4 regions of the Neobacillus niacini genome follow, and region 1 is predicted to be linked to each of the others. Evidence: riboswitches for the same ligand, from Rfam matches in the RefSeq annotation. Region 1 holds a riboswitch; each other region holds the start of a gene.
What was found. Region 1 has a riboswitch for S-adenosylmethionine ahead of ACN6MT_RS17040 (5-methyltetrahydropteroyltriglutamate--homocysteine S-methyltransferase). Riboswitches for the same ligand answer to the same signal wherever they lie in the genome.
Positions count from the first base shown of each region.

Region 2: linked by a shared signal. The riboswitch ahead of ACN6MT_RS10305 (methionine biosynthesis PLP-dependent protein) and the one ahead of ACN6MT_RS17040 (5-methyltetrahydropteroyltriglutamate--homocysteine S-methyltransferase) in region 1 are both predicted to bind S-adenosylmethionine.
Region 3: linked by a shared signal. The riboswitch ahead of metK (methionine adenosyltransferase) and the one ahead of ACN6MT_RS17040 (5-methyltetrahydropteroyltriglutamate--homocysteine S-methyltransferase) in region 1 are both predicted to bind S-adenosylmethionine.
Region 4: linked by a shared signal. The riboswitch ahead of ACN6MT_RS21245 (phosphoadenylyl-sulfate reductase) and the one ahead of ACN6MT_RS17040 (5-methyltetrahydropteroyltriglutamate--homocysteine S-methyltransferase) in region 1 are both predicted to bind S-adenosylmethionine.

Region 1 covers NZ_CP183883.1:3,440,286-3,446,105, reverse strand. The annotation lists gene ACN6MT_RS17060 (MBL fold metallo-hydrolase) at 1-47, opposite strand, end outside; gene ACN6MT_RS17055 (Lrp/AsnC family transcriptional regulator) at 165-575, shown strand; gene ACN6MT_RS17050 (L-lactate MFS transporter) at 665-1,936, opposite strand; gene purT (formate-dependent phosphoribosylglycinamide formyltransferase) at 1,985-3,127, opposite strand; SAM riboswitch class I at 3,363-3,464, shown strand; gene ACN6MT_RS17040 (5-methyltetrahydropteroyltriglutamate--homocysteine S-methyltransferase) at 3,546-4,673, shown strand; gene ACN6MT_RS17035 (SDR family oxidoreductase) at 4,796-5,557, opposite strand; gene ACN6MT_RS17030 (GerAB/ArcD/ProY family transporter) at 5,757-5,820, shown strand, end outside.
Region 2 covers NZ_CP183883.1:2,183,554-2,189,373, forward strand. The annotation lists gene ACN6MT_RS10295 (bifunctional homocysteine S-methyltransferase/methylenetetrahydrofolate reductase) at 1-537, opposite strand, end outside; gene metC (cystathionine beta-lyase) at 540-1,727, opposite strand; gene ACN6MT_RS10305 (methionine biosynthesis PLP-dependent protein) at 1,727-2,842, opposite strand; SAM riboswitch class I at 2,924-3,040, opposite strand; gene ACN6MT_RS10310 (helix-turn-helix domain-containing protein) at 3,144-3,500, opposite strand; gene ACN6MT_RS10315 (hypothetical protein) at 4,014-5,033, shown strand; gene ACN6MT_RS10320 (YveK family protein) at 5,084-5,820, shown strand, end outside; gene ACN6MT_RS10325 (CpsD/CapB family tyrosine-protein kinase) at 5,817-5,820, shown strand, end outside.
Region 3 covers NZ_CP183883.1:2,276,292-2,282,111, forward strand. The annotation lists gene pckA (phosphoenolpyruvate carboxykinase (ATP)) at 1-1,366, opposite strand, end outside; SAM riboswitch class I at 1,587-1,727, shown strand; gene metK (methionine adenosyltransferase) at 1,930-3,132, shown strand; gene asnB (asparagine synthase (glutamine-hydrolyzing)) at 3,331-5,223, shown strand.
Region 4 covers NZ_CP183883.1:4,290,121-4,295,940, forward strand. The annotation lists gene cobA (uroporphyrinogen-III C-methyltransferase) at 1-467, opposite strand, end outside; gene cysC (adenylyl-sulfate kinase) at 498-1,097, opposite strand; gene sat (sulfate adenylyltransferase) at 1,109-2,257, opposite strand; gene ACN6MT_RS21240 (anion permease) at 2,397-3,455, opposite strand; gene ACN6MT_RS21245 (phosphoadenylyl-sulfate reductase) at 3,471-4,187, opposite strand; SAM riboswitch class I at 4,260-4,361, opposite strand; gene ACN6MT_RS21250 (anthranilate phosphoribosyltransferase) at 4,500-5,549, opposite strand; gene cobA (uroporphyrinogen-III C-methyltransferase) at 5,533-5,820, opposite strand, start outside.

The DNA of each region.
Region 1 (5,820 bases):
GCATAGTGGACAACAAGGGTAGCATTTCGAATTAGTTGTATATTCATGTTTTTTAACTCCTTTTCTATAATCTAGATGTAGTTTATACTATCTCCATAAACAGTTACATAGATTAAATCAAGTCTTTGGCCGTTTTTACTTGATTAATGAAAGGAGTTGAATAAATGTTAGATCCTACCGACATACGTATATTAGATGAACTTTCTAAAAACAGTCGTATTACAATGAAGGAGTTGGGTGAGAAAGTCCATTTAACTGGACAAGCAACTTCAGCAAGAGTGGCAAAGTTAGAGGATAGCGGAATTATAGAGGGATATACCATTAAAATCAATCAAATAAAATTAGGGTATGTTGTTCACGCAATGATAAGCATCTTTACAAAAAGCACTCATCATGAACCTTATTTATCTTTTATTAAAACACAGGAACCATACGTAATTAACAACTACAAAATCGGCGGAGATAGCTGTTATCTATTAGAATGCAAATTTCCTTCCAATGAGGTATTAGATGCATTTTTAGTACGCTTAAACAAATATGTTAACTACAAGTTATCCATTATTATTAGTAAATAGAGCTTGGAATGACACAGGATATTTGAGATCCTACACCTTAATCTACATAAAAAGCTGCCAATCGGCAGCTTTTCTCATTCTATTTTAATCTAAAGATTTTCCACATTTTTCATCATTTGATTTTCGCTCATAGCCCTTATTTTCCTGATATCAAGACGTATAAGGAGTGAAACCGTTAGCGCGACAATAAAGATTCCCGAAAAAATGACTAATGTGCCTTGATAACTGCCTGTAGTTTCTCTGACCCATGATACAAATATTGGTCCTGCTAGACCAGCTGCTGCCCATGCTGTCAAAATATATCCATGGATGGCTCCAAGCTGCTTGGTACCAAACAAATCGCCGATATAAGCTGGTATTGAGGAAAAACCTCCTCCATAACAGGTCATAATCATATAAACGATAATCGAAAATAGTATCCCTACTGTTATATTTGGAAGCATGAAAAAGGCGACAATTTGAAAAGCAAAGAAGAGTGTGTAGACATTTGGTCTTCCGATGTAATCAGAAATGGTAGCCCAAACAATTCTACCCCCTCCGTTAAATAACCCCATGATTCCAACCATTGTTGCTGCTCCAGTTGCTGTCATACCCACTAGCTCTTGCGCCATCGGTGATGCAACCGAAAGAATCGCAATACCACATGTAACATTGATAAATAACATCAACCATAAAGCCCAAAATTGTCTTGTTCTGACTGCCTCATTGGCGGTTAACTGACGCAAATCCTCTTTTACTTTCATACCGCCTGATTTTTGTCCCGCTGCCTTAATATCCTTCGGCAGCCACCCCTCTTTTGGCGGTGCAAGATATTGAGCCGAACAAAAGATAATAATGAAGTAAGCCGCTCCCAGTATATAGAAAGTGTTAGAAATCCCATAGTTCACGATTAAATGATTCATTATCGGACTGCTGATCATGGAAGCAAATCCAAATCCCATAATCGCGAGTCCTGTTGCAAGACCTCTTCTGTCAGGGAACCACTTTACCAACGTAGAAACAGGAGTAATGTATCCCACTCCCAACCCAATTCCAGCGATCATTCCATAAAATAAATAGAGTAATAGCAATGATTCAACTTGAATCGCAAAACCTGCCCCTGCAACTCCAACTCCAAAAAACACAGCGCTTAATGTTCCAGCTGCTCTTGGACCAAACTTCTCGACAAAATGTCCTAAAAAGGCTGCAGATAATCCTAAGAAAAGAATAGCCAAGCTAAAGGTGAAGGATATTTGCTTTAACCCCCATCCCATTTCTTGTTGCATGGGTTTTGTAAAAACACTCCAAGCGTAAACCGAACCAATCGAAATATGTATGCCAACCGCCGATAAGGCGATTAACCAACGATTTTTTGTATGCATTCAACCATCCCTCTTTCCAAATTGTATAATCTTGATGATCCTAATAGGTTAATCTTCATAGGTTAACATTAATTTAGAAGCTGCTGTCTGAGCTCGTTCTCTAGCCTCATTCACAGTTGCTCCGTTGCTTAACACAACCGCCATCCGTCGTCCCACTTTTGTTTCCGGTTTTCCAAATACACGAACCTGTGTAAGAGGAACCGCTAAGCTGTCTGCAATTCCAGATAGGTGGTAGTTCTTACTTTCTTTTGTGGCCTTAATCGTATGACTTGCACCTGATTTGACTAGCTGAACATCTGGAATCGGATAACCTAAAATCGCCCTTACATGTAAGGCAAACTCTGATAAATCTTGTGTAACCATTGTAACCATCCCCGTGTCATGCGGCCGTGGGGACACTTCACTAAAATAGACACCTTGTGTGGAAAGAAATAATTCCACTCCAAAAACTCCGTACCCGCCAAGCGCATCGGTGATTTTTTTGGCGATATCCTGCGCCTCTAGGATATGCGCCTCTGACATGTCATGTGGCTGCCAGGATTCAATATAGTCACCCTCTCTTTGCACGTGTCCAATAGGTGCACAAAAAGTTGTTCCGGAAGCGGAGCGTACAGTTAACAACGTGATTTCAGATTCAAAATGGATAAATTCCTCCACAATCATTCGCGCTTTCTTGCCTCTACCACCTGCCATTGCCTCATTCCAAGACCATTCTACATCCTCCATGGAACGGCAAATCGTTTGCCCTTTTCCAGAAGAACTCATGATCGGTTTTATAACGCAAGGTGTCCCAATTTTCTGGACGGCATTCCTAAGTTCGTAAAGTGTGTCTGCAAAAGCGTACTTCGCTGTAGGGAGCCCTAGTTTCTCGCTCGCCAATCGGCGGATTCCTTCTCTATCCATTGTTAAGTTCACGGCATTCGCTGTCGGTACGATATGAAATCCTTCATCCTCAAGTTCCACTAGTGTTTCCGTTGCAATCGCCTCAATTTCTGGAACCACTAAATCTGGTTTCTCTCGTTCTATCACTCTACGAAGTTCTTCTCCATCAAGCATGTCCACCACATAAGAACGATGAGCCACCTGCATAGCTGGAGCATTTTCATAACGGTCAACCGCAATGGTCTCAAGTCCTATTCGCTGTGCCTCAATAATCGTCTCTTTTCCAAGTTCACCTGATCCAAGTAACATTATCTTTTTTTTCTGGGTACCAAACACCAAATACAACCCCTATCGTTTGTCTTTTGCTTATAATACCCTATATTTTTTCCGATTACAAGCATATATTTTTATCAATACACGAACGATGTTTGATAAAATTATAATTTTGTTCGTAATTTGAAACGAAAGCGATATCGTAAAAGTTATTTGTTGACAGATTATCTATATACGTGTAACTTTACAGGTAATTAAATATACGAGAATACTCTTATCAAGAGAGGCGGAGGGACTGGCCCTGTGAAGCCTCGGCAGCAGACTTATCAATGGTACTGTGCCAATTCCAGTAGTGATTACTTGAAGATAAGAAGAGATTTAGTTATGGACTTCACCCTCTTCTTATTTTAAAGAAGAGGGGTTTTTTTTATATTTCAGAAAGAGGGTAAGAATGATGACAAAAACACTAGTTAAAGCTCCGTTTAAAGCCGATCATGTAGGGAGTTTCCTTCGAACAGAACCGATTAAAGCAGCGAGAAAGGCTTTTGCAAACGGTGAGATTGATAGAGGAGCCCTAAAGGAAGTAGAGGATATAGAAATTGAGAAGTTAGTACAAAAACAAATAGAGGCAGGTCTTAAATCCATCACGGATGGCGAGTTTAGACGCTCATGGTGGCATTTGGATTTTTTAGCCGGTCTAAAAGGCGTGGAATTCTTTGAAAGCCAATATGTTAGTGCCTTCAAAGGCGCGAAAACAAGGAATAATGCAATTAAAGTAGTTGGTAAGGTCGACTTCAATCACCACTATATGATTGAACACTTTCAATTTTTAAAAGAAGTGGTAGAAAAATATGGGGATGGAAGCCAAGTAGCGAAGTTCTCGATTCCCAGTCCAAACATGCTATTCACTAGAATTCAAGGTGATGAGTATTATAACGGCAATAAAGAACAGTTTTATGACGATACTGTTGCTGCATACAGAAAGGCAATTCAAGCATTCTATGATGCAGGCTGTCGTTACTTGCAATTAGATGACACGTCTTGGATTGATTTTGTCTCGGAAGAACGGATTTCGGCAGTTGTTGAAAAAGAAGGCATGGACGTACAAGATATTATTAAAACTAGAGTATCTTGTATCAACGACGTGATTGCGGACAAACCGGATGATTTGTTAATTACCATGCATATCTGCCGTGGAAACTTTAAATCCACCTACATTACAAGTGGTGGATATGACCAGATTTCTGATGCGATTTTTGCTGAATTAAATGTAGATGGACTGTTCTTAGAATATGATGATCAACGCTCTGGTGATTTTGAACCATTAAAAAGCTTTAAACGACCTGACATGACTGTTGTTCTAGGATTAATTACCTCTAAATCGCCAGAGCTGGAAAATCCTGAAACCATTAAAGCCAGGATCAAGGAAGCATGCCAGTCTATTCCTTTAGAAAACCTAGCATTAAGCCCTCAATGTGGTTTTGCTAGTACAGAAGAAGGAAATCTTTTAACAGAAGAAGATCAATGGAACAAGATTAAACATCTGGTGAACATAGCTAATAGTGTTTGGGATTCTATCTGAAAAGGATATAAATAGTATCTCCTTCCATTTCATGTATTCGAAATTAAATACACAACCTAAAAATAAAATAATTGGTTAATAAAACAAAAAGGAGCTACTTTCATGGGTAGCTCCAAATATTATTAAAGTATTGTGTTTTTCATATTGGCGTACATCGCCTTTACAGTCTCATTAATTTCATCTCGCGACATCCTCATCGCTTTTTCAGCACGTGCGTATCCAATTTCGGTTTTTCCAGCTTCAAGGTCCTTAAATATCGCATCGGCAAATTCATCTACAGGAGTGCCAAAGGTATGCAGTCCTGCTCCGCCTAAATCGGTATTAACAGCAGGCGGCGCTATTTCGATCACTTCAATGGGCGTATCTTCAAGCTGGTGCCGTAAGCTCATGGTAAAAGAATGAACCGCCGCTTTTGTAGCTGAATAAATCGGTGCAATCGCAATTGGGGTATAGGCTAAACCTGAAGATACATTAAGGATCACGGCATAGGCTTTATTGGCAAAGTACGGTGCAAATAGCATCGCAAAATGAAATGGCGCCTCGATGTTGGAGGCTATTTCTTGACTGTAATAGTTCCAATCTTCCTTCCCGTTCGTTTTAAGAACATGGTAGCGCTGCTGAATGCCTGCATTGTTTATAAGTACGTTCACATCCGGGTACTCACTCGTTATCCAATCAAACAAAGCAATCCGGTCAGATTCTTTAGTGACATCACATACGCGTGTAATCAGTTCAGGATATTTATCCTTTGCTTCCTGGAGCTTTGCTTCACGTCGGCCGCAAACAATGACTTTATTGCCTTCTTTTATGAATCTCTCGGTAAATGCAAACCCGATTCCTGCTGCCCCGCCCGTAATGAGCACTGTATTCCCTGATAGTTTCATCATATCCCTCTTTCACATAAACGTTATGTAATTGATCAATAATAGTATGCATTCGTATGCTTGTAACAAGTTAGTTTGCTTAAACCTTCCGTTAGATATTATAACCCAGCGTACTAAAGTTTTGTCTTCCTGCCCTCTTATGCATAATTTGGAAGCACTAACAAAACCTAACTAGAGTGGAATTTATGGTGGTGTATATATGCAGTTTTCTCGGGCTCAATTATCATTTGTTATCATCCTTTTTATTGGGATTTCTAATCATG
Region 2 (5,820 bases), 1.3 Mb from region 1:
TTGGTCTTGTAAAATGCCAGGCTCATGAAGCGAGACCTGGGCAATAATCGGCAGCTTTGTTTCCTTTCGAGCAATCGTAAGGACCGTTTCCAGTTCCTCAAGGTCATAAAAGGTTTCGAATAAAAGCCCGTCCACACCTTCTAATAATAAACAATATAGCTGTTCACGGAAACTGCGCTTTAATTCTTCAATCGATAAGGTGCTAGGTTTAATCCCGCGGTTACCGCCGATTGTTCCTAGTACATAAGCATTTTTATGTGCTGCTAATTTAGCATTCTCGACAGCGGCGCTGTTAATTGCTTTAACAGAGTCCTCTAGACCATATCTCTGCAGTTTTAGATAATTCGCTGCATAGGTATTGGTTTGAATGACATCCGCACCTGCTTCTATATAAGCTTTATGAATCTCTTGTATTTTTTCCGCATGGGAAAGGTTCAACTCTTCCAAGCAGCTATCTTTGCCGAATGAATATAGAAGGGTGCCCATGGCACCATCACCTATTAAAATTTGGCTTTTTAATTTTTCTAAAAAGGTCATGATCATTCTCCTTGCTGCAAGACCAATAGTTTTTCTTTCACCTGATGTAAAGCCTGAGAGAAGTCATTTATGAGATCATCTGGATTCTCTAAGCCTACGGATAACCTGATGAGGCTGTTTTTAATTCCTCGTTTTTCCCTTTCCTCTTGCGACATCGCTGCATGTGACATTTTTGCCGGAAAGGATAGAATGGATTCGACCGCACCAAGACTAACGGCAAAAACAGGGATTTTTACATTGGTTAGAAAGACTTGAAGTGCTTTTTCATTCTGGAATTCAAACGATAAAACTGCACCTGGTCCAGCAGCCTGACTTTTTTGAAGCTCGTGCTGTGGATGATTTTCAAGGCCTGGGTAATAAACCTCTTCGATTAACGGGTGTTCCGCTAAAAATTCTGCTATTTTAATTGCTGATTTTTGTGACTGTTCGAGTCTGACATGCAGGGTTTTTATTCCTCTAAGCACGAGCCATGCATCCTGTGGCCCAAGTACGGCGCCGAAGGAGTTTTGTAAGGAATACAGCCTTTTACCTAATTCCTCATCCTTAACAACCGCTAGACCTGCAACCACATCGCTATGGCCGGATAAAAACTTAGTTGCACTATGAAGGACAACATCTGCTCCTAGTTCTAAAGGTCTTTGATATTCAGGGGTTAAGAAAGTATTATCTACATAAGTGATTGCGTTAATCTCTTTCGCAAAACTTGTAATTGCTTTGATATCCGTTACCTTCAATAAAGGATTAGACGGTGTTTCTACGTAAAATGCTTTGGTGTTAGGCTTGATTGCTGCTTTTACTTGATCAAGATCTGTCATGTCAACAAAGGTATGTTCAATTCCGAAGCGAGTCAGTACCTGAGTGACCATACGATAGGTACCGCCATACACATCATCGGTAATCACGATATGGTCACCAGATGATAAAAGAAGGAAGGCAGTTGAGATAGCAGCCATTCCTGACGAAAAAGCAAAGCCACGCGTTCCGCCCTCTAACTCTGCAATAACATCCTCAAGCGCTTCTCTCGTAGGATTTCCACTTCTAGCGTAATCGTATTTTCCGTAACGATCTAAATCAAATTGATGGAAGGTCGAAGCATGTTGAATGGGCACGCTAACGGCTCCCGTTGCCGGATCGACTTTATGCTGATTATGAAGGAGCTTGGTTTCAAAACTATAATTTTCTGAACTCATTATCTAATCACTCCTTCTTTTAATTTTGCTAATGCCTGTTCAAGATCTTGAACAATATCAGTTGGATCTTCCAGACCAACGGAGAACCTTAATAACCGGTTACAGACACCTGATTGAATTCGAATCTCTTCTGGAATATCTGCATGAGTCTGTGTTGCAGGATACGTGATAAAACTTTCCGTTCCGCCCAGGCTTTCGGCAAATGTGATAAGAGAAAGACTTTGAAGGAATGGATTTACCCAAGCTTCGTCTTGTAAGCGGAAGGAAACCATTCCTCCTTTTCCTGGATAAAGGACATCTGTTATACCATCATGATTAGAAAGGTATTCAACAATCGCCTTTGCATTGCTTTCATGTCTTTGCATTCTTAGTGATAAAGTTTTCATTCCGCGCATAACTAACCAAGAATCAAAAGGGCTAAGAACACCGCCGGCTCCATTATGATGGAAAGCCAATGCCTCACAAATTTCTTTACCCTTAGCAACAATTAGACCTGCAAGGACATCATTATGTCCGCCTAAGTATTTCGTCGCACTATGAATGACGATATCCGCGCCTAACAAAATTGGCTGTTGGAGAAGCGGGGTATAAAACGTATTATCAACAATCAGAACAATTCCGTGCTTTTTCGCAATTTTAGACACAGCACCTATGTCTGACTGCTGCATAAGTGGATTAGTTGGAGTCTCAAGAAAAATCGCCTTGGTTTGAGGGGTTATCCTTCTTTCAATTTCTTCTGGACTACAAGTATTAACATATTGGGTTTTCAAGCCCCATTTTTTAAATCCCTTTTCTAGTAAACGAAATGTTCCTCCGTACAAATCCTCACTCACAATCCATTCGTCCCCGGACTCGAAAAGAGAAAGAATCGTAAATATGGCTGCCATCCCTGAGCTGCAGGCAAAGCCTTGATCCGCACCTTCTAGGTCGGCAATCGCCTTTTCGAGAAGCTGGCGGGTAGGATTACCTGTACGTGAATAATCATACCCTGTGGATTGTCCAATTCCCTCGTGACGGTAGGCTGTTGAAAAATAAACAGGAGGATTTACGGTGCCTGTCACCGCATCACTTCTATTTCCAATTTGTGCTAACTTCGTATCAATCTTATATACCATTATCTTTATCCTCCTTTATATAAACAAAAAAAGCCTTCTATAAGAAGAAGACTTTTGGATGCACATTAGCATAGGTCATTCTTCTTATCTCACAAGTTAATAAATAACTTGATGGACTTAGCACCTTTTCAATGAAAAACAACATTGAAGGTTGCTGAGACTTCATAGGGCCATTCCCTCAGCCTCTCTTGATAAGAAAGTACAATATTTAGACTTTTTATAAAATTTACTACACTAAAGGAGAAGTGTCAATGCATTTTACAAATTAATATCAAACAATTATTAATGAAAGCGGTTAATCTTATTTTTTGTTTTTTTCCCATATTTTAAATTTAATATAGTTTATATATTCTTTGAAATCATCTTTATTAATTCCGTCTTCAATGGCTTTTTCTACTAAACTTTTCCACTCTTTATCAAGCAGCCAATCTCCACTGTTTTCTATCTGATTCTCTATTGAATCCATCCCAGTCAATAAATATTCAATAGAAATGTCTAAAGGTTTGGCAACCTTCATTAGAAAATGTATAGATGGATTTTTATTTAGGTTCCGTTCAATATAGCTTAAATAGGATTTTGATACATTAGCGAGGTCAGCTAATTCTGTAATTGAATATCCTTTTTGTTCTCTTAAGATCTTTATTCGTTCTCCAATCATAGGCTTCTCCTTATGACCAAATTTATAATTTTCTTTCCTTCTGGAAACTTGCAAAAAAAATGAGTAGAAAGACAATCTGCATATCATGGGGTTATTTAGAGTGTTTAGTAAAATAATGAGGCCCTGCAAATACACTTGAAAAGTATAAAGTGAATCCAATCATGGATTAACTTAAAAGGCTAGAGAGGAACAAACTATTTAAACATTAATCATATTATAAACTAAAAATTGTTCTCTTTAAAGAACTAAATTTTGATAAAAAAAATCATGGCTTTCTAAAATTTAAGAAGGAAATGTGTCAAATATTGAGGGAAAACAGGAAAAATTGGTATGTGTTTTGGATTTGTTTTTTCGACCCACAGTGCTATAATGTTCTTAATATCGAATTGGTTATTTGTGTAAAACGGGGACTCTTATAAATTGGGATTAAGTAACGATTAGTGCTAAAAAGTGTTTCACAGTATATGGAGGTGCAAGGATGAGAGTTCTCTTAACAGGTGGTTACAGAAGATTATGAATAAAAGGAGTTTGATACTATATTTTTCAGTATTAATGTCGGTAACAGCTATTCTTTTCTTATATAACAATGAAGTCAATAACAAATATGAACAGGAAGACAAAGTAGTAGCAAGGGCAGTTAATGTTCAGACCGAATATGTGAATGTGGATGAATTTGGTGCTAATGGAGAGGATTCGAAAGATGATTCCCAATCCATACAGGCAGCAATAGATTATAGTTATGATTCAAAAATTGGAAAAGTTAAGCTACTTGGAAATAAAAAATATATTTTGAAGCAGGGACTGGTATTAAAAGCGGGAGTTGAACTAGAATTTGGTCAAAATACGAGGTTAAGAATAGATGGGAATTTCCGAGCAATCGATGTGAAAAAGAATGCATCAATCTTAAATGGTGTTCTTGAAATTGTTAATCCTAACTTTAGTTCAGATGCCATTTACATCGACGGTGATCAGAAAATTTGGTCATGGGATAGAACGCAAATAAAAAATGTAACAATCGTAAACGCTGCCGGTTCAAATAAAGGTACAGGTATCCATCTTTATGCCGGTGAGTCAGGTCATTTCATTTCTTTTATTAACTTTATCGATATACGAATTGCTGGATTTCATACTGGTGTTAAATTAGAAGCTGTTAAACCAAAGGATAAAGATAAATATAGTTTTATTAATGGCAACCGATTTATAAATCTAACATTAGATGACTGTATAAGAGGAATTGATATTATTAGTTCCATTACGATTCCAAATGAAAGTTCTGGTAATGAATTTAGTGGTCTTCAAATTCAGGTGTCTAAACATACGAAAGAAGTAATAACAGTTAACGGTTCTGATAATAAATTTGAAGGTATGATATGGGACGTTCATCTTTTAAAGGACAATAAATCAATAATAGAATTTTCGAAGGATTCTATGAGGAATAGTTTATTTTCTAATATAGGATCAGCCTATATTAGAGATAAAGGGAAAAATAATTATTATTCTTCACCGGAAGAAGAGGCGAAGAATAATAGATAAAAGGCACAGCATTTTTGTTTATAGATAATTTATTTTCTTTGGAGGTTATTATGGACGAAAGAATCAATTTAAAATTATTTTTGCACATTATCCGAAAGAGAATACTTACCATCATTATTACAGTCCTAATTGTTTTTTTATTAACCTTGGCAATATCGGGATTTTACTTAAAGCCGACCTATGAAGCCACTGAAAATATATTAATTGGTAAATTAGAAAAGAATGAAAGTACTTATGGCGGTGCACAAGAGCTAAGTATGTTACTTGCTTCTACCATTGATTTCATAAAGAGTCCTGTAGTACTAAATTCAGTTCAGAATGAGCTAAATATTTTGGATGATGAATTAGCGGAAAAAGTGGTTATTCAAAATAATAGAAACTCACAAATTATCAATATAGTGGTTAGAGACAGTAATATAGAAAATTCGAAGGAGCTCGCCCACACAATTGCCACTGTCTCTGTTAATAAAATGCAGGAACTGTTTGGTGTCAGTGATATTAAACTATTACGTGATACAAATGGGGAGCCGTCAGTAAAGAAAGTTGGAAGTATGACGATAAATATCGCAATTGGTATAATGGTTGGTTTTCTATTTGGAATCGGTCTTTCAATGCTTAGAGAGTACTGGGATGATTCAATAAAGGATACAAGAGAAGTGGAAGATATACTAGGTTTATCTGTTTTAGGAGAAGTCAATTTGAAGAATAAAAGAAACAAATCTAAAAATAAAACTTATACGAAGCCTAAGGCTGAAATCTTAAGAAGAAATGGGGAACAAATCGGTGT
Region 3 (5,820 bases), 1.2 Mb from region 1:
GTTCACCTTCAAGTGCTGCCTGAATCATCGCCCTTGTATAGGATAACTTCATGCGGCTGCCCACTCCGAATTCTCCCCCAGTCCAGCCAGTATTCACTAGGAAGACATTTGCATTGTGCTCAAGGATTTTTTCACCCAGCATTTCTGCATAACGTGTTGCTGGCAATGGCAAGAACGGTGCACCAAAGCAGGTAGAGAAGGTTGCTTCTGGTGAGGTAACTCCTCGCTCGGTTCCTGCCAGTTTGGACGTATAACCACTCAAGAAATGATACATTGCCTGCTCTTTTGTTAACTTTGAGATTGGAGGCAGTACTCCAAATGCATCGGCGGTTAAAAAGACGATGGTATTCGGATGACCAGCAATGCTTGGTTGAACAATGTTATCGATGGCATGCATCGGATATGCAGCCCTCGTATTCTCAGTTAGAGAACCGTCGTCATAATCTGCTATTCTTGTATCTGGATTCAGAACAACATTTTCTAATACAGAACCAAAATGGATGGCGTCAAAAATTTGCGGCTCTTTTTCCCTTGAAAGATTAATGGTTTTTGCATAGCAGCCACCTTCGATATTAAACACACCATTTGATGACCAGCCATGCTCATCATCACCAATTAAGCGGCGTTTTGGGTCCGCAGATAAAGTGGTTTTACCGGTTCCAGATAGACCAAAAAACAGTGCAACATCACCTTCAACACCAATATTAGCAGAGCAATGCATAGAGAAAATATTATTCTCAGGTAAAAGATAGTTCATAATCGAAAAGATCGATTTTTTCATTTCACCAGCATATTCTGTACCGCCAATTAAGATGGTTCGTTTTTCAAAAGAGATAATAATAAAGGTTTCAGACTTTGTTCCGTCTACGATAGGATTTGCTTTGAAGTTAGGAGCGGAAATCACAGTGAAACCAGGTTTATGTGTCAGCAATTCTTCTTCACTTGGCCTAATAAATAATTGATGGGCGAATAGATTATGCCAAGCCAATTCATTGACCACTTGGATCGGTAATTGGGTTTTTTTATCTGCCCCAGCAAACCCTTTAAAAACGAAGATTTCATTTTGTCCTTTTAAGTATTCTAATACTTTATGATAGAGGTTATTAAAGACATCTTCAGATATTGGCTGATTTAAATTGCCCCAATCAATTTTATCCTTAATGGAGTCTTCCATAACAATAAATTTGTCTTGAGGCGACCTGCCAGTATATTTACCCGTTGATACACTAATGGCACCAGTTGAGGTTAATTTTCCTTCATTTCTAGATAAGACTTTTTCCACTAATTGAGGAACTGACATTTGAATGTGCACATGACTTTCTTCCAGCAATTGGCTTAATTCATTTGGGATGTGGACTGAATTCATATCAGAACGAACCTTCCTTTGCAAGTTTTTAATATTCAATATATTCACAAAAAGTATAACACATTTAATTGAATAGTCTATACTAATTAGTAAATTTAGGTTGTATTAATAAACCGTAAATTAAAAATGGTAAAATTTCGTATGTTTATCCTAATTTTGCTAAAAAATTCATTGACAATGTTCGACAGCTTCAAGTATGATACTTATTTGAACGGATACTCTCTTATCCTGAGCTGGTGGAGGGACAGGCCCTATGAAACCCAGCAACCTGCTTTATGAGAAGACCATTATATTTATTGGTTCTATTCTCAAGTGCGAAGGTGCTAATCTGACGCAAGGCTTTGACCTTGAACGATAAGAGTGAAAGGACCGGAACAACCTTTCCTCGTAATGGTAAGGTTTTTTGTTTTGTATAAGACCTTTTATCAATAGAGTTATAATAAAAATCCTTTGTTTATTTCATACTAAGGGAATGAGTACCGTATCAATTTCAGTGGTTCTTGAAGTATACCTGTAACCTTCACATGAACCTTGATTTATCTCATATAAGAGGAGGAAATCAGATGTCAACAAAACGTCGTTTGTTCACTTCTGAGTCAGTTACGGAAGGTCATCCAGATAAAATCTGTGACCAAATATCTGATTCGATTTTAGATGCGATTTTAGCAAAGGATGCAAATGCTCGTGTTGCAGCTGAAACATCAGTTACAACCGGGTTAGTATTAGTTGCAGGGGAAATTACTACATCTACTTACGTTGATATTCCTAAAATTGTTCGTGAGACAGTTAAAGGTATTGGTTACGATCGTGCAAAATATGGCTTTGATTCCGAAACTTGTGCAGTATTAACTTCAATTGGAGAACAAAGTCCTGATATTGCAATGGGTGTGGATCAGGCACTTGAAGCTCGTGAAGGACTAATGTCTGATGAAGAAATTGAAGCAATCGGAGCAGGGGACCAAGGTTTAATGTTTGGTTTTGCTTGTAATGAAACAAAAGAACTTATGCCTCTTCCGATCTCTCTGGCACATAAGCTTGCTCGTAAGTTAACAGAGGTAAGAAAAGATGGGGTGCTTGAGTACCTTCGTCCTGATGGAAAGACTCAAGTTACGGTTGAGTATGATGAAAATGATAAGCCTGTTCGTATTGATACCATTGTTATTTCAACTCAACATAATCCTGAGGTAACATTGGAGCAAATCCAACGTAATTTGAAGGAATATGTTATTAATCCAGTGGTACCTAAAGAATTAATCGATGAAAATACAAAGTACTTTATCAACCCAACAGGACGTTTTGTTATTGGCGGACCTCAAGGGGATGCTGGTTTAACAGGTCGTAAAATCATTGTTGATACATATGGCGGATATGCTCGCCATGGCGGAGGCGCTTTCTCCGGCAAGGATCCTACAAAGGTTGACCGTTCTGCGGCTTATGCAGCGCGTTATGTTGCGAAGAATATTGTAGCAGCAGGACTTGCTGATAAAGTGGAAGTACAGCTTGCTTATGCAATTGGGGTAGCGAGACCCGTTTCAATTTCGATTGATACCTTTGGAACTGGTAAAGTGACCGAAGATGTATTAGTTGAACTTGTAGGTTCAAATTTTGACCTCCGTCCAGCTGGAATTATTAAAATGTTGGATCTCAGGCGCCCAATCTACAAACAAACAGCTGCATATGGTCATTTTGGCCGTACAGATGTGGACCTCCCTTGGGAGCGTACAGATAAAGCTGATGAATTACGTCAACAAGCAAATACTAAGTAAACCCAATACGGGAGTTGCATTTAATGTAACTCTCTTTTTCATTTCTACGTCTAAGTTTAGGGCAATGTGTTTAGGTGAAAACTATTTGTACCTGAATTTTCCTACCTTTCACACTGCCATTTTTATGTGAATAGTGGTAGGATAGGAGAGTATGTTTTTTAAGTTTTGATATTTAGATTGGAGTAGGTGACGTACATAATGTGTGGTTTTATTGGTTGTGTACACGACAAGGAACAAAACTATCGTGATGAACAAAAACAACAATTCAAAAATATGAACGATATTATAACCCATCGTGGACCTGATGATGATGGCTTTTATTATGATGGTCATATTCAATTCGGTTTTCGCCGTTTAAGTATTATTGATATTGAATGTGGGCATCAGCCATTAACGTATGAAAATGAGCGCTATTGGATTATTTTTAATGGTGAAGTTTATAACTACCTAGAACTTCGTGAAGAATTGCTCAAAGAGGGCTTACAATTTGTAACTAACTCTGATACAGAAGTTATTATTGCCTTGTATAGTCATTTGAAAGAAAAAGCGGTTGAAAAATTGCGCGGGATGTTTGCCTTTACCATTTGGGATAAACAAGAACAAACAGTGTTTGGTGCAAGGGATCCTTTCGGGATTAAACCATACTTCTATTTTGAGGATGGGGAAAGGACGTTTTTTGCTTCAGAGAAGAAGAGTATCCTTCTAGCACTAGAAAACGATGTTTTAGATTATGATTCTCTGCAGCATTATTTAACGTATCAATTTGTTCCTGAACCAAATACGATGTCAAAAGGCATTCATAAGTTAGAGCCTGGACATTATTTTACAAAAAAAATCGGCTCTCCAATGGAAGTTAAAAAATATTGGAAGGCACATTTTAATCCGGTTCAGAAATCAGAAGCGGCATTTATCAAAGAAATTCAAGAGGTATTAATCGATTCTGTTAAAATGCATATGAGAAGTGATGTTCCTGTTGGTTCATTCCTTTCAGGCGGGATTGACTCTTCGATTATTGCTTCGATTGCTAAACAATTTCATCCTGCCATTAAGACATTTTCAGTAGGTTTCGAGCATAATGGTTTTAGTGAAATCGATGTTGCAAAAGAAACGGCAGATAAACTTGGGGTAGAAAATATCAGTTATGTGATTACTCCTCAAGAATACATGAATGAACTTCCAAAGATCATTTGGCATATGGATGATCCACTTGCAGACCCAGCTGCAATTCCGTTGTACTTTGTGGCACGTGAAGCAAGAAAGCATGTTACGGTTGTTCTTTCTGGTGAAGGTGCGGATGAATTGTTTGGCGGCTACAATATTTATCGTGAACCACAGGATTTAGAAGTGTTTAATAAAATCCCAAGAGTAGGAAAAGTATTACTAAAAGGCATTGCGAACATGATGCCTGAAGGAATGAAAGGGAAGAGCTTTATTGAACGTGGAGTAACTCCTATGGAAGAACGTTATATTGGGAATGCTAAAATGTTCACAGAGGAAGAAAAAAGGGATTTGCTATCTGTTTACCGAGAAGGTATAAATTACTTGGATATCACAAAACCACTTTATGCTGAATCAAAAGGCTATGATCCAGTTGATCGTATGCAATTTATTGATATCCATACATGGATGCGCGGAGATATTTTATTAAAAGCGGATAAAATGACGATGGCTCATTCATTAGAGCTTCGAGTTCCATTTTTGGATAAAGTGGTTTTTGAAGCGGCGTCAAAAATTCCAACTAGCTTGAAAACCGCTAATGGTACAACGAAGTATATTTTACGAAAAGCTGCAGAAGGAATTGTTCCAGAGCATGTATTAAATCGTAAAAAACTAGGGTTCCCAGTGCCGATTCGCCACTGGTTGAAGAATGAAATGAACGAGTGGGCAAAAACGATTATTAGGGAAAGCAACACGGATCATTTATTAAATAAATCTTACGTTTTGAGACTTCTTGAAGACCACTGTCAAGGGAAGGCGGATAACAGCCGTAAAATATGGACCGTGCTAATCTTTATGGTTTGGCACCAGGTTTATGTAGAGGGGAAATATTCCTTTTCAGGACAGAAAGAACTCTTGACTATGAAAAACTAAAAAATTATTAATGGTGTCACTTGTGAGGGGCAAATAGGTTGCAATCTTACCACTTAACTCATAATTTACACTAAAAAAAGAATGGCTCGAAGTTATCTTCAAGCCATTCTTTTTTTTATCGGATAAATACTTTGGTAGATTATAACCTTGTGTCATGTTTTAGTGGTGCAGGTTCGAATAAAGGGAGAGACGAGTCCGAATAGGGAAAGCATTCGGACAAGGCAAGTCAGATTTGAGAGAGACGAGTCCGATTCGAGTAAGCATTTGGACAACGTAAGTCGGATTCGAAAGAGACGAGTCCGAATCGGGCAAGCATTCGGACAAGGCAAGTATTTGAGAGAGACGAGTCCGAATCGGGCAAGTATTTGGACAAGGAGACTCAGATTTCAGAGAGTCATGTCCGAATAAGGCAAGTATTCGGACAACCTGTGTAAGAATCGTGAGAGTCGAGTCCGAATCGGGCAAGCATTCGGACAAGGTAAGTCAGATTTGAGAGAGACGAGTCCGAATCGGGCAAGTATTTGGACAAGGAAAGTCAGATTTCAGAGAGTCATGTCCGAATCAGGAAAGTATTCGGACAAGGCAAGTCAGATTCCA
Region 4 (5,820 bases), 850 kb from region 1:
TGGTGTTCTGCCTCTACATCACCAGCTTGATGGCCGGTGATAAATGCGAAGCTTTTACTCACTGAGCGATGGGTAACAGGAATTCCTGCATACGCAGAAGCAGCAATCCCAGCCGTAATGCCCGGAACCACTTCAAAAGGAACATTATGCTTCATGCATTCCTCTGCTTCTTCGCCCCCGCGTCCGAAAACAAAAGGGTCTCCCCCTTTTAAGCGAACTACTTGGTACCCCTTTTTGGCGTATTTCACCAAGAAATGATTAATAGTCTCCTGCTTCATTGTATGATAATGTGGAAGCTTACCGCAATAGACAAGTTGAGCTCCCTCTTTCGCATTCTCCAAAAGTTCAGGATTTACCAGCCGATCATAGAGGATGACATCAGCTTGCTTGAGGCAGCGCAATCCTTTTACTGTAATTAAATCTGGATCTCCTGGACCCGCACCTACTAAATAAACCTTGCCAACCATTGATCAACCATCCTTTCTTATCAACTCATGTTAGAGAACGTTCTTTTCTTGGAGGTAACTTAAAATCTGATTCACTGCCTCTTCTACTGTTAAAAGGTCAGAACGGACCGTGATTTCTGGTAATTCCGGTGCTTCATACGGAGAATCAATTCCAGTGAAATCCTTTATTTCCCCGCGGCGTGCCTTTGCATACAGCTGCTTTGGATCACGCTTCTCGCACTCTTCTATTGGACAATCCACAAAAACTTCAACAAACTCGCCTTCTTCAAAAATGGCTCGGACCTGGTCACGATCGGATCGGAACGGAGAAATGAATGCTGTCGTTACAACGGCACCGCTATCTACAAACAATTTGGCAACTTCGCCAATTCTTCTGATATTCTCTGTCCGGTCATGGTCAGAAAAACCAAGATCTTTGTTTAACCCGTGACGGATATTATCGCCATCAAGAACATATTCATTAATCCCCTGACGGTACAATGCGCTTGATACCGCGTTTGCAATCGTCGATTTACCTGAACCAGAGAGGCCAGTAAACCAAAGGACACAGCTTCCATGACCATTTTGAGCATGACGGTCGGATTTAGTTACTGTACTAGCGTGCCATGTAATATTGGTAGCTTTTGTCATGATTTTTCCTCCTAAACGTGCGTTTCTTCTTTCATTCCTTCAATCAACACTTCAACAACCTCTTTACGGCTGAATGTGGATGGTGGAAGCTGTCCTGCACGAAGCAATTCTCGAACCTTCGTTCCAGAAAGGATCACTCTGTCTTCATTGCTGTGCGGGCAAGTTTTATCAGAAGCCATTCCTTCACACTTTGTGCAATAAAAGCTATGTTCAAAGAATAATGGTTTAATGCCAAGCTCCCCTTCAGGGAATTCACTAAAGATTAATTGAGCATCGTAGGTACCATAATAATTCCCTACACCTGCGTGGTCACGTCCGACAATAAAATGCGTGCATCCAAAGTTCTTACGAGCAATTGCATGGAAAATCGCTTCTCTTGGTCCTGCATATCTCATTGCCGCTGGGTAAACACCTAACTGTACACGTTCTCTCGGGTAGTAATTTTCAAGCAGAACACGATAGCTTTTTAGACGAACATCAGCTGGGATATCGTCAGACTTTGTTTCTCCAACAAGCGGGTTAACGAATAGTCCATCCACTGTTTCAAGTGCCGCTTTTTGAATGTATTCATGAGCACGGTGAATTGGATTTCTAGTTTGGAAACCTACGACGGTCTTCCAGCCTTTTTCTTCAAACAACGCACGAGTTTCCTTTGGCTCGAACCAAACATCGCCGAAGATTCCTTTTTCCGGTTTTTTAACCAACACTACATCGCCAGCCACATAGACAGGTCCTCTTTCATAAAGACGCTTAACTCCCGGATGAGCGGTTTCTAGTGTCCTATAAACCTCAACTGCTTCTTTATCTAAATTCGGTTCATACCATTCTGAAACGGTAATAACCCCATATACCTCTTTATTGTAAATTAGCTTGATTTTCTCCCCAACTTCAAGCGTTGCTGCTGTTTCATAGGAAACAGGAAGTGTAACGGGAATAGACCAAATTGTATTATCTGCAAGACGCATGTTCTCCACAACATTTTCATAATCGGCTTTTCCAAGGAAACCGGTTAGTGGACTAAATAAACCAACACCGATCAACTCAAGATCACTTAAGGCAATGGCGTCAATTTGAAGTTCTTTTTCAATGGATGTTACATCATAATTTGGATCAAATGCTTCGATAAGTTTACCTCCATGAGGTGCTGGTAAAAATGACAACTGAATCAAACCTTTCTTAATTGAATTTGCGTTTTTTTAGTAAAGATCCTCTAAATTAGAGATTTATATCAACGATAAAAACTATTAAAAAAATAATCCTTATCGATGAAATCAATTGTTTTTCATTAAGTCTCTCAGACTACTTTTCTACTGCTTCAGCAACTGGGTGATTTGACCGTTTCATCAATGACGAAATTCCAAATACAGAGATTAAAACCCCTGCCATTGCTACAATCGGATAAAAGTTATGTTCTATCAGCATTTGGATAAGCGTGTAAGAAAGTACCATGGATAAAACAGGTGACACAATCCAAACCGTTAGAAGCTGAACCACAATACCCTTTTTTAAGACTGACTTGCCATGCTTGGCAAAACCAATTCCGATAATTGAAGATGTTGTGATTTGTGTCAGCGGTACAGGAATGCCAAAAACGGAGGCCGCAGTCACAATCGCTGCTCCTGTTCCGGAAATGACACAGCCTTCTTCAAGCCGAAGCGTGGTAATTTTCTTTCCATTTGTTTCTAAAACACGATGTCCTAAAAGAATCGCACCAGCGGCAACAAAAAGCCCGCCCCAGAAAATACCGCTGCTAGTTGACATGATATCTGCTCCGACAAGCGGTCCAACCGCATTGGCGACATTGTTCATCCCTGCTGAGAAAGCTTCAAATAACCCCATGCATACTACAAGAACAGAAAGGATCGGTATGGCTTTCGGTGCTTCCATCCATCGTTTCAGAGTTTTAATTTTCAATAGATTTGCAGCAAGAATGGCAATTAAGAATGCCGCAAAAGGAGTTAGGAGCCAAAAGACCATAATCCATGCTAACTTACTTACAAATACGGATTGATAAACGATACCAGCCCCTACCACTGATCCTACAGCTACTTCACTAGTGGAAAGTGGAATCCCGAATATATTTGCTAAGAATAAGGAAAGTGCAGCTGAAGCTAAAACGATTAGCGCGACGGGTACAGTAAACGTACTGTTTGGTACAATTCCGCTGCCAATTGTTTTTACCACTTCGCCTCCTCCCAGCCAAGCGCCAAAGAAAACGGCAATCCCGCATAGTAACAATGCCAGCTTTTTCTTAACCACTCCTGCTCCATAAGAAATACCCATTGAAGCGGCCGCACCACTTGCACCAATATTGACTGCAAAAAATAATCCTATCGTCACTGCTATAATTGTGAGCAAACGAAAAGCCCCCTTCTAGGAAGTGTGTAAGCCACACTCCGTTTTTCCGCTTCCCACCCAGCGTCCTGCACGTGAATCACCATCTGCACTAACAGGCTGTGTACAAGGGAAACAGCCGATACTAGGGTAATTTTGATCGTGCAAGGTATTATAAGGGAGATCTTTTTCCTTGATATAGGCCCAAACTTCGTCCCATGTCCAGTGAATGAGCGGACAGATTTTAATGTTCTGAAACTTTACATCTTTATTTAAAAATTGAGTGTTTGCTCTTGTTGGTGATTGCTCTCGCCGAAGCCCTGAAATCCACGCTTGTTTAGCTGTCAGTGTTTCCCTTAATGGTATAACTTTACGGATATTACAGCATTGGTTGGGCTCCCTTTTCCACAGCGCTGATCCATATTGTTCACGCTGTTCATCTAAGGTTAGCTTTGGCAGCTTCCGTTCAATTTTCAATGATGGGAAGCGTCTTTCGATTTTGTTAATTACCTCATAGGTTTCAGGAAAGTGTAAGCCAGTATCTAAGAAAACAATATGAGCATCTGGCTTAACCTGTTGGATAAGGTCGATTAATACAATTGCTTCTGCACCAAAACTGGATGCATAAACGATCTGGTCTTCCGGATAAGAGCTATAAGCATACTCCAATACCGCTTTTGCTCCTTTGGTTTTATCCTCAATTGAAAATTGATCGGATATCTGGTTCCAATTTTCATACGTAACCGGTGTATTCATTTACTACAATCCTCCTTTTATTTATCAAAAAAACCTTCCCCAAAAAGGAAAGGCATCTCACGATTGTTTAACGCCTTATCTCCCAAAATGGACACCACTTTGCTGGAATTAGCACCTTACACAGCAGGTTGCCGGGCTTCATTGGACCAGTCCCTCAGCCTCTCTTGATAAGTTATGGTAATTGTTGAGATTAATCCTACCATACCCATAGGATTTGTGTAAATAAGTAAAATAAAAATTTTGAAAAATAAATTTTCGACTTTTTTCCAACAAAAAACGCTCTAGACGCATATACGGTCCAGAACGCTTTTGTTAGTAAATACTATTTTCAGGCTGACTTACTTTTTTCCATTTTTCTAATTGACTCAAACCTCGTTGTTCTGTTAGTTGTTGATTCGCGATCTCTATACCTTCACCAATACTGTTAACAGCACCAAATAGGTAATACCTAATGCCAGTATTAAAGAGCACTTGATTGTAAAATGGCTGTAATGTTGTAGATTGTTCTCCGCTGAGTATTGCCAGTTTCATGTCAGACTGTTCTTGTGCAGATAGTTTACTATCTTTGTCTGGTTCTTTCACCAATAGGCCATATTCCTCAGGTTTTACAATGGAAGATTCAATCTTATTGTCTGTTATTTTATAAATAAAGCTGTTGCGGTGAACAGGTAAATCCTCTGAGCCTTCCATTCCCTGTACGACATAGACATTTTTAAAGGAAAGCTCTTTAAAAATAGGCGCAATTTTGTTGATCGCTGTCCGATGATAAGCACCCATCATTAGTGATTCTGCATTCGCGAGGTTCAATAACTTTTCTACTGTATTAAAAAGTGTCCTTACCCCGAGCTCCTTACGAATTCTGCGCAGATTCCCTAAACTAGCGCAATATTCTTCGGTATTTGCGAAGGCAATTCCTGCTTCTTCGATTGTTTTTGCCAGTCCTAGCGGTGTTTGAGTAACATTCAAACCTAGTTCCGATAGGATTTCCATGATTGTTGTGCCATATTTTGGAGGCAGTGAATCACTTCCATGTAAAAATACGGGCATCCCGTATTCAGCCATTAATATGGCAGTTGGTATACTTCCTGTGAAAGAGTTTCTCCCATTATACGGACTGGCTAAATCAATAAGTGACTGGTTTGGCGATTCTAGTTTAGTACTAACATCTTGATAGGCATGTACAAATGCGAGCAGTTCCTCTGGCGATTCCGTTTTCAAGCGGAGTGCAATCAGATAGGCTGCAATTTGGGCGTCTGTTGCTTTGCCACTAATAAGAGATTGAGCGACTTCTTTAGTTTGATGGTAGTCTAAGTCTTTTGACCCTCTTTTTCCCCTTGCGACTTCTTTAAGCCATTGTTGCATAACTTTCTGCCTTCCCTTCCGGTTCTAGTAAACTTATCTTATCACGGAAGGTAACCACTTCTCCAACAACGATTATTGCAGGATTTTGAATCCCTTCTTTTTCAACCACGCTAACAATTGAACCTAGTGTTCCTGTAACCGTACGCTGATGGTTAGTTGTCCCTTGCTGAATAATCGCGACTGGGGTGCTTTCGTTTTTTCCATGCGTGATTAATTCCTCGCAAATAAACGGAAGGTTCGTGATCCCCATATAAATCGCCAGCGTGTCAAC